2 regions of the Streptomyces sp. NPDC053431 genome follow, and region 1 is predicted to be linked to the other one. Evidence: predicted binding sites of a transcription regulator. Region 1 holds the regulator's gene; the other holds the start of a gene.
The links. The regulator HspR, encoded in region 1, represses chaperone genes until heat shock. The targets are predictions, from matches to a motif close to TTGAGNNNNNNNNNCTCAA.

Region 1 (3,405 bases):
AACCTGCTCCCCCGCAAGTCACGACGATGGCTCACTCATCCCGTTTCCACCACTCGCTCAATGCATCATGTTCCTGTAATGCAAAAGCCTGGGGGTGTACGTATGCGAATAGAACCTGAGAAAAAGGGACATTCTCACACGCACGCAGACCTGTGCGAAGCGGGCACACGCCTCTATGCGGAAGCGCTTCGATCAGGCCGGATCGCCCGATCGGACATCGGGTCGGCCCCCTGTCTGATGGACCTCGACCTGCTGCGTCCCGACCCCGACGACGCCGAATGGCTGCGGCCGGTGGCCCCTTCGGCCGCGCTGGCCCGGCTGCTCCTTCCCATCGAGAAGGAGATCCAGGAGCGCAGACGCCTCACGGTCACCCTCTCCGACGCTTTCGAGCCGTTCATGGCCCTCGGCGCACGCGACCCGTCGATGACGCACGCCATCACGGTCCTCGAAGGCCTCGACCGCATCAACGCGAGCCTGGACCGGGCCGTCGAGGAGTGCACCTCGGAACTCCTCACCGTACAGCCGGGGAAGGGCCGCAGCGCCCATACCTTCGGCGAAGCGCTGCGCCGTGTACGGCCGTTGCTCGGCAAGGGCATCAAGATGCGCACCCTCTACCAGCACACGGCGCGCCACCAGCCCATCACCCTGGCCTATCTGGAGCGCATCGGGCCCGAGGTCGAGGTCCGCACCCTGGAAGAGATCATCGACCGGCTCATCATCGTCGACCGCAAGGTCGCCTTCGTGCCGGCCAGCCGGGACCGCACGATCGCGCTCGAACTGCGCCACCAGGGGCTCGTCGAGTACCTGGGCGGCGTCTTCGACCAGTTCTGGCTGCAGGCCACGCCGCTCGACGCCCCCGTCACCTACGAGCACCCGATGCTCAGCGGCATCAGCGGGGTGCAGCGCTCCATCGCCAAACTCCTCGTCGAGGGGCACGTCGACGAGGCCATCGCGCGCCGCCTCGGGATGAACGTGCGCACCTGCCGGGCGCACATCGCGAAGCTCGCCGCCGCCCTCGGCAGCGGCAGCCGGGCCCAACTGGGCTATCTGATCGCCCAGTCCGGCATCCTGGAACGCGACGAGTGACCGCTGCCCGCCCGCGACCCGTCATGGGCGGTCACTCTCCCCGGACAGGGTGAAGCCCCCTCCGGGGAGGGGGCTTCGGGGATGAGGGGAGTCAGTCGCCGCGCTTGTGGCCGGGGCGCCAGACCACCAGGGCGCTCGCCTGCTGCACGTCCGTGTACGGCACCAGATCACGCCGGTACGACGCGTGCACCTGGGCCTCGCGCTGGCGCATCGCCGCCGCCGCTCCCTCGACCGCCGTCGACAGCTCGGCCACCCGCGCCTGGAGCGCCGCGACCTGGTTCTCCAGCTCGATGATGCGCTTGATGCCGGCCAGGTTGATGCCCTCGTCCTGCGACAGCTGCTGCACCTGGCGGAGCAGCTCGATGTCACGGGCCGAGTAGCGGCGGCCCCGTCCGGCCGTGCGGTCCGGAGAGACCAGGCCGAGGCGGTCGTACTGACGCAGCGTCTGCGGGTGCAGACCGGAGAGCTGGGCCGCCACCGAGATGACGTACACCGGGGTCTCGTCGGTCAGCTGGTAGGGGTTACGGCGGCGGCCTTCCATCTCCTCAAGCTCCCTTCGCGGCCTGGAACAGCTCTGCCCTGGGGTCCTCGCCCGTCGTCGCCTCGCGGTAGGTCTCCAGGGCCTCACGGGCCTTGTCGTCCAGCTCCTTCGGCACCGCGACCTCCACCGTGATCAGCAGGTCGCCTCGGGTGCCGTCCTTGCGGACCGCGCCCTTGCCGCGGGCGCGCATGGTGCGCCCGTTGGGGGTGCCCGCGGGCAGCTTCAGCGTCACCGCGGGGCCGCCCAGGGTCGGCACCTTGATCTCGCCGCCGAGCGCCGCCTCGTCGAACGTGACGGGCACCGTGACGGTCAGGTTGTCGTCCTTGCGGCCGAACACCGGGTGGGCGTCGACGTGCACGACGACGTACAGGTCGCCGCTCGGTCCGCCGCGCTCGCCCGGGGCGCCCTTGCCGCGCAGCCGGATCTTCTGGTTGTCGCTGACGCCCGCCGGGATGCGGACCTGCATGGTGCGGGAGGACTTGGCCCGGCCGCTGCCCTTGCAGACCTCGCAGGGGGTCTCGGCGATCAGGCCGCGGCCCTTGCAGTCCACGCAGGGGTCGGTCAGGGAGAAGCCGCCGCCGCTGCCGCGCGAGACCTGCCCGGTGCCGACACAGGTCGGGCACACCCGCGGCGTGCCGTTCTTGTCGCCGGTGCCCGAACAGGCCTTGCAGGGCTGCTGGCTGGACATCCGCAGGGGCACCGTGGCGCCCTCGATGGCCTCGGTGAAGCTGAGCGTCACCTCGGACTCGATGTCCTGGCCGCGGCGTGGCTGCGTACGGGTGCCCGCGCCGCCCCCGCCCCGGTTGAACAGGCCGCCGAAGACGTCCCCGAGACCGCCGCCGAAACCGCCGGCACCCCCGGCTCCGCCCTGGGCGCCGCCGAAGAGGTCGCCCAGGTCGAAGTTGAAGGAGCCGCCGGCGCCCGGACCGCCGGCCCGGAAGCCGCCGTTGCCGAACAGGGCGCGGGCGTCGTCGTACTCCTTGCGCTTCTTCGGGTCGCCGAGGATGTCGTTGGCCTCGGAGATCTCCTTGAAGCGCTCCTCCGCCTTGGTGTCGCCCTTGTTGGCGTCCGGGTGGTTCTCGCGGGCGAGCTTCCGGTACGCCTTCTTGATCTCGGCGTCGGTGGCGTCCTTGGGGACGCCGAGAACCTTGTAGTAGTCCTTCTCGACGAAGTCCTTCGTGCTCATCGACGTCCCTCCTCTCGGACGATCGTCGCGCTAGCCCTCGTCGGGGCCACCGCTCTCCTCGTCGGCCTTCTTCTCTTCCTTGGCGGCCGGAGCCGCGCCCGGCTGGGGCTCGGCGACGGCCACGCGCGCGGGGCGGATGGTCCGCTCGCCGATCCGGTACCCCGGCTGCAGGATCGCCACGCAGGTCGTCTCGGTGACGTCCGGCGCGTACGAGTGCATCAGGGCCTCGTGGATCGTCGGGTCGAAGGGCTCGCCCTCCTTGCCGAACTGCTGCAGGCCCATCTTGGCGGCGACGGTCTCCAGCGACTCGGCGACCGACTTGAAGCCGCCCACGAGTTCACCGTGCTCCCGGGCCCGGCCGATGTCGTCGAGCACGGGAAGGAGCTCGGTCAGGAGGCTCGCGACGGCGATCTCCTTGACCGTGACCCGGTCCCGCTCCACGCGGCGGCGGTAGTTCTGGTACTCGGCCTGCAGCCGCTGGAGGTCCGCGGTGCGCTCGGAGAGCGCGGTGCGCGCCTGGTCCAGCTGGGCCAGCAGGGCTACGTCCGTAGCGTCCCCGGCCGGGGCCGCGCCCTCCGCCTTGGCGGCGGAC
Region 2 (3,405 bases), on a different contig from region 1:
CCCGTTTCCGGGCGTCACGCAGCGTGGCGTAGGCGGTCATCACCTCGTCGAGCTCCTGGGGCTGAGCCCGCGGCTCCGGATGGGCGTCCGGATGCAGAGCGCGGACCAATGCGCGGTAGGCACTGGTGATCTGCCTGACCGAGGCGGTCGGGTCGACGCCGAGCACCGCGTAATAGTCCGGTCGCCTGGGTGCCGTCACATTTCTCACCTCCCTGCGAGCCGGCCGCAGCCAGAGAGGCCGACAAGACCTACAACACGTTCATAGGTCGCCGCGGGCGCGGATTCAAGGGGTGCCGGGCCGTCGTTCCCGACCCGCCTCCTTGCCGTAGAGCCATTCGAAGTCAGGCATGAACCTTTGCCGCGTTTTGTCGACATAATTGCTCCAAGGCGGAGAAGACCGTAACTCGTGACGGACCGACCCGGGGAAAGAGGTGAGAGGGATGATCATCGAACTCGCACTCGAGCGGGTCCAGTTCACCTGTGGGCATTGCTGGCACGAGTGGAGCGCCGATTACGACGTCCAGCAGTACCGGGACGACCAGGGCGGCGACTGGGAGTACTTCTCACGCGACGGTGTGGCCGTGCCCTCGCCGTACACCCCCGCGGGTGCCGTGCCGTGCGCAAGGTGTGGTCGCAAATGGGTGGGCCGCATCCTCGCCCGCAGGCGCATTCCGGCAGCCCCCGGACCCGCCGACACTCCACGCGAGAGCATCGTCGACGCGCCCGGCCACCGCCCGGAGCGGCATGGCGCTCCGCTGCTCGGCGCGTCCGCCCACAGCCAGCCGCAGCAGTTCGGGCCGCCCGTGGAGCGCGCTGGAGCGGCGACCGGCTGAGCGCACCGTTACGCGGAGGTCTCCCCCATCGAGACTTGCGGGCATGGCCGGGTCCCACGGCGTCGGCTCGCCGTGGGACCCGGCTACGAGTGCCCGCCGGCCCGGCCCGGCCCGGCGGACGCCCCTTGACCCCGTTACGCCTGCAGTTCCTTGTCCGTGCGCTTGGCGGTGTCGATCTGGATCTTGCGCGGCTTGGCCTGTTCGCCGATCGGGATCCGCAGGCTGAGGACACCGGCGTCGTACGTCGCCTCGATGTTCTCCGTGTCCAGCGTCTCCCCGAGGAACAGCTGGCGGCTGAACGTGCCGGTGGGCCGCTCGGAGATCACCGTCTCCGCGCCTTCCTTGATCTCGGGCTTCCGCTCGGCCCGGACCGTCAGCACGTCCTTCTCGACGTTCAGGTCGAGGGACTCGGCGTCGACGCCCGGCAGGTCGAACTTGACCCACACCGCGCCGTCCTCGCGCCAAGCATCCATCGGCATCGCCGAAGGACCCTGCACGCCGTTGAACACGCGCTGAGTGATCCGGTCCAGCTCACGGAAGGGATCGGTCCGCATCAGCATCTGATCATCAACTCCTTCGCATCGTGTGCCGTTCGATCGCGTACCGACGCTTCTTATATAACTCTCGGCACCGTTCTTGACAAGATGGGACTCAAGTTTTATCCCAGTGAATGAGTGAGCTTTACGGAGCCAGGGTGATGGTCCCGGCCCAGTGGGCAAGCCACGCCCTGGAGGTAGGACACGCTCGGTGCGAGCAGTGCGTGGAGGCAGCGATGGCCAAGGCTGTGGGTATTGATCTTGGTACGACGAATTCCGTGGTCGCCGTCTGCGAAGGCGGCCGGCCGAGAGTGATCACCAACAGTGAGGGCGGTCGTACCACGCCGTCGGTCGTGGCGTTCACCGAGAGCGGTGAACGGCTCGTCGGGCAGATGGCACGCCGCCAGGCCGTACTGAATCCCCAGGGCACCGTCTACTCGGCGAAGCGGTTCGTCGGCCGGCGCCTCGAGGAGATCGACGTGGAGGCGGAGCAGGTCTCCTACGAGGTCGCGTCGGGTCCTGAGGGCGCGGCGCGGTTCTCCGTCCGCGGCAAGCAGTACGCCCCGGAGGAGATCTCCGCCGCTGTGCTGCGCAAGCTCGTGGACGACGCCGCGAAGCAGCTGGGCGAGAAGATCACCCAGGCGGTGATCACGGTGCCCGCGTACTTCAACGACGCGCAGCGGCAGGCCACCAAGGACGCCGGCCGCATCGCCGGACTGGAGGTGCTGCGGATCATCAACGAGCCGACCGCGGCCGCCCTGGCGTACGGGCTGGACAAGAAGAAGCACGAGACGGTGCTCGTCTTCGACCTCGGCGGCGGCACGTTCGACGTCAGCGTCCTCGACGTGGGCGACGGCGTGGTGGAGGTGCGTTCCACCGCCGGCGACACCCACCTGGGAGGAGACGACTTCGACCGGCGGCTGGTGGACCACCTCGCGGAGGACTTCCAGCGCCTCAACGGTATCGATCTGCGCCGAGACCCGCAGGCGCTGCAACGGCTGTACGAGGCGGCGGAGAAGGCGAAGGCCGAGCTGTCCACGGCCGCGCAGACGCAGATCAACCTCCCCTTCGTCACCGCGGACGCCGCCGGTCCGAAGCACCTCACGACCACCGTGACCCGGTCGACCTTCGAACAGCTCACCGGGGATCTGGTCGAACGGTGCATGGGACCGGTCCGGCAGGCGATGGCGGACGGCAAGGTGACCGCCGACGACCTCGACGAGGTGATCCTCGTCGGCGGATCGACCCGCATCCCCGCGGTGCAGGCGCTGGTGCGTCGGCTGACCGGCGGCAAGGACCCCAACATGTCGGTCAACCCCGACGAGGTCGTCGCCCTCGGCGCGGCCGTCCAGGCGGCGGTGCTCCAGGGCGAGGTCAAGGACGTCCTGCTGCTCGACGTCACCCCGCTCTCCCTGGGCGTCGAGACGCTGGGCGGGCTGATGACCAGGCTGATCGAGCGCAACACCACGATTCCCACCCGGCGCAGCGAAACCTTCACGACCGCCGAGGACAACCAGCCGGCCGTGGACGTGGTGGTGCTGCAGGGGGAGCGGGAGCGGGCCGCGGACAACCGTGTGCTCGGCCGGGTCCGCCTGGACGACATCCGTCCGGCGTCCCGGGGTACGCCGCAGATCGAGGTGACGTTCGACATCGACGCCAACGGCATCCTCAACGTGTCCGCGAAGGACAAGGACACCGGCGCCCAGCAGAGCATCACCGTCTCCGGCAGCGGCACCCTGGACGAGTCCGAGGTCCAGCGGATGATCCAGGAGGCCGAACGCAACCGGGCCGAGGACACCCGTATCCGCGAACTCGTCGAGGCGCGCAACGAGCTCGACAGCTTCGCCTACCACGTCGAGCGACGGCTGGGAGAGCTCGGCGACTCCGTCGCCGTCCACGACAAGGCCCGCGCCGAGTCGCTGATCGCGGATGCCCGGCAGGCCGTCAAGGAAGAGGCACCCCTGGACCGCGTGCGGTCCCTGACCGGCGACCTCCAGCAGGTGCTGCACGCGCTGGCGTCCGGCGGCGCCGGCGGT

Region 2: dnaK (molecular chaperone DnaK) is a predicted target of HspR. The motif match lies at 1,470-1,488, and genes of this name have one in related genera.

What each region holds. Positions count from the first base shown of each region.
Region 1 covers NZ_JBITXX010000003.1:448,700-452,104, reverse strand. Annotated here, with positions in the region: gene ACIGXE_RS11550 (helix-turn-helix transcriptional regulator) at 103-1,086, shown strand; gene ACIGXE_RS11545 (heat shock protein transcriptional repressor HspR) at 1,178-1,627, opposite strand; gene dnaJ (molecular chaperone DnaJ) at 1,632-2,813, opposite strand; gene grpE (nucleotide exchange factor GrpE) at 2,844-3,405, opposite strand, start outside.
Region 2 covers NZ_JBITXX010000005.1:391,773-395,177, forward strand. Annotated here, with positions in the region: gene ACIGXE_RS16390 (J domain-containing protein) at 1-208, opposite strand, end outside; gene ACIGXE_RS16395 (hypothetical protein) at 441-833, shown strand; gene ACIGXE_RS16400 (Hsp20/alpha crystallin family protein) at 968-1,393, opposite strand; gene dnaK (molecular chaperone DnaK) at 1,606-3,405, shown strand, end outside.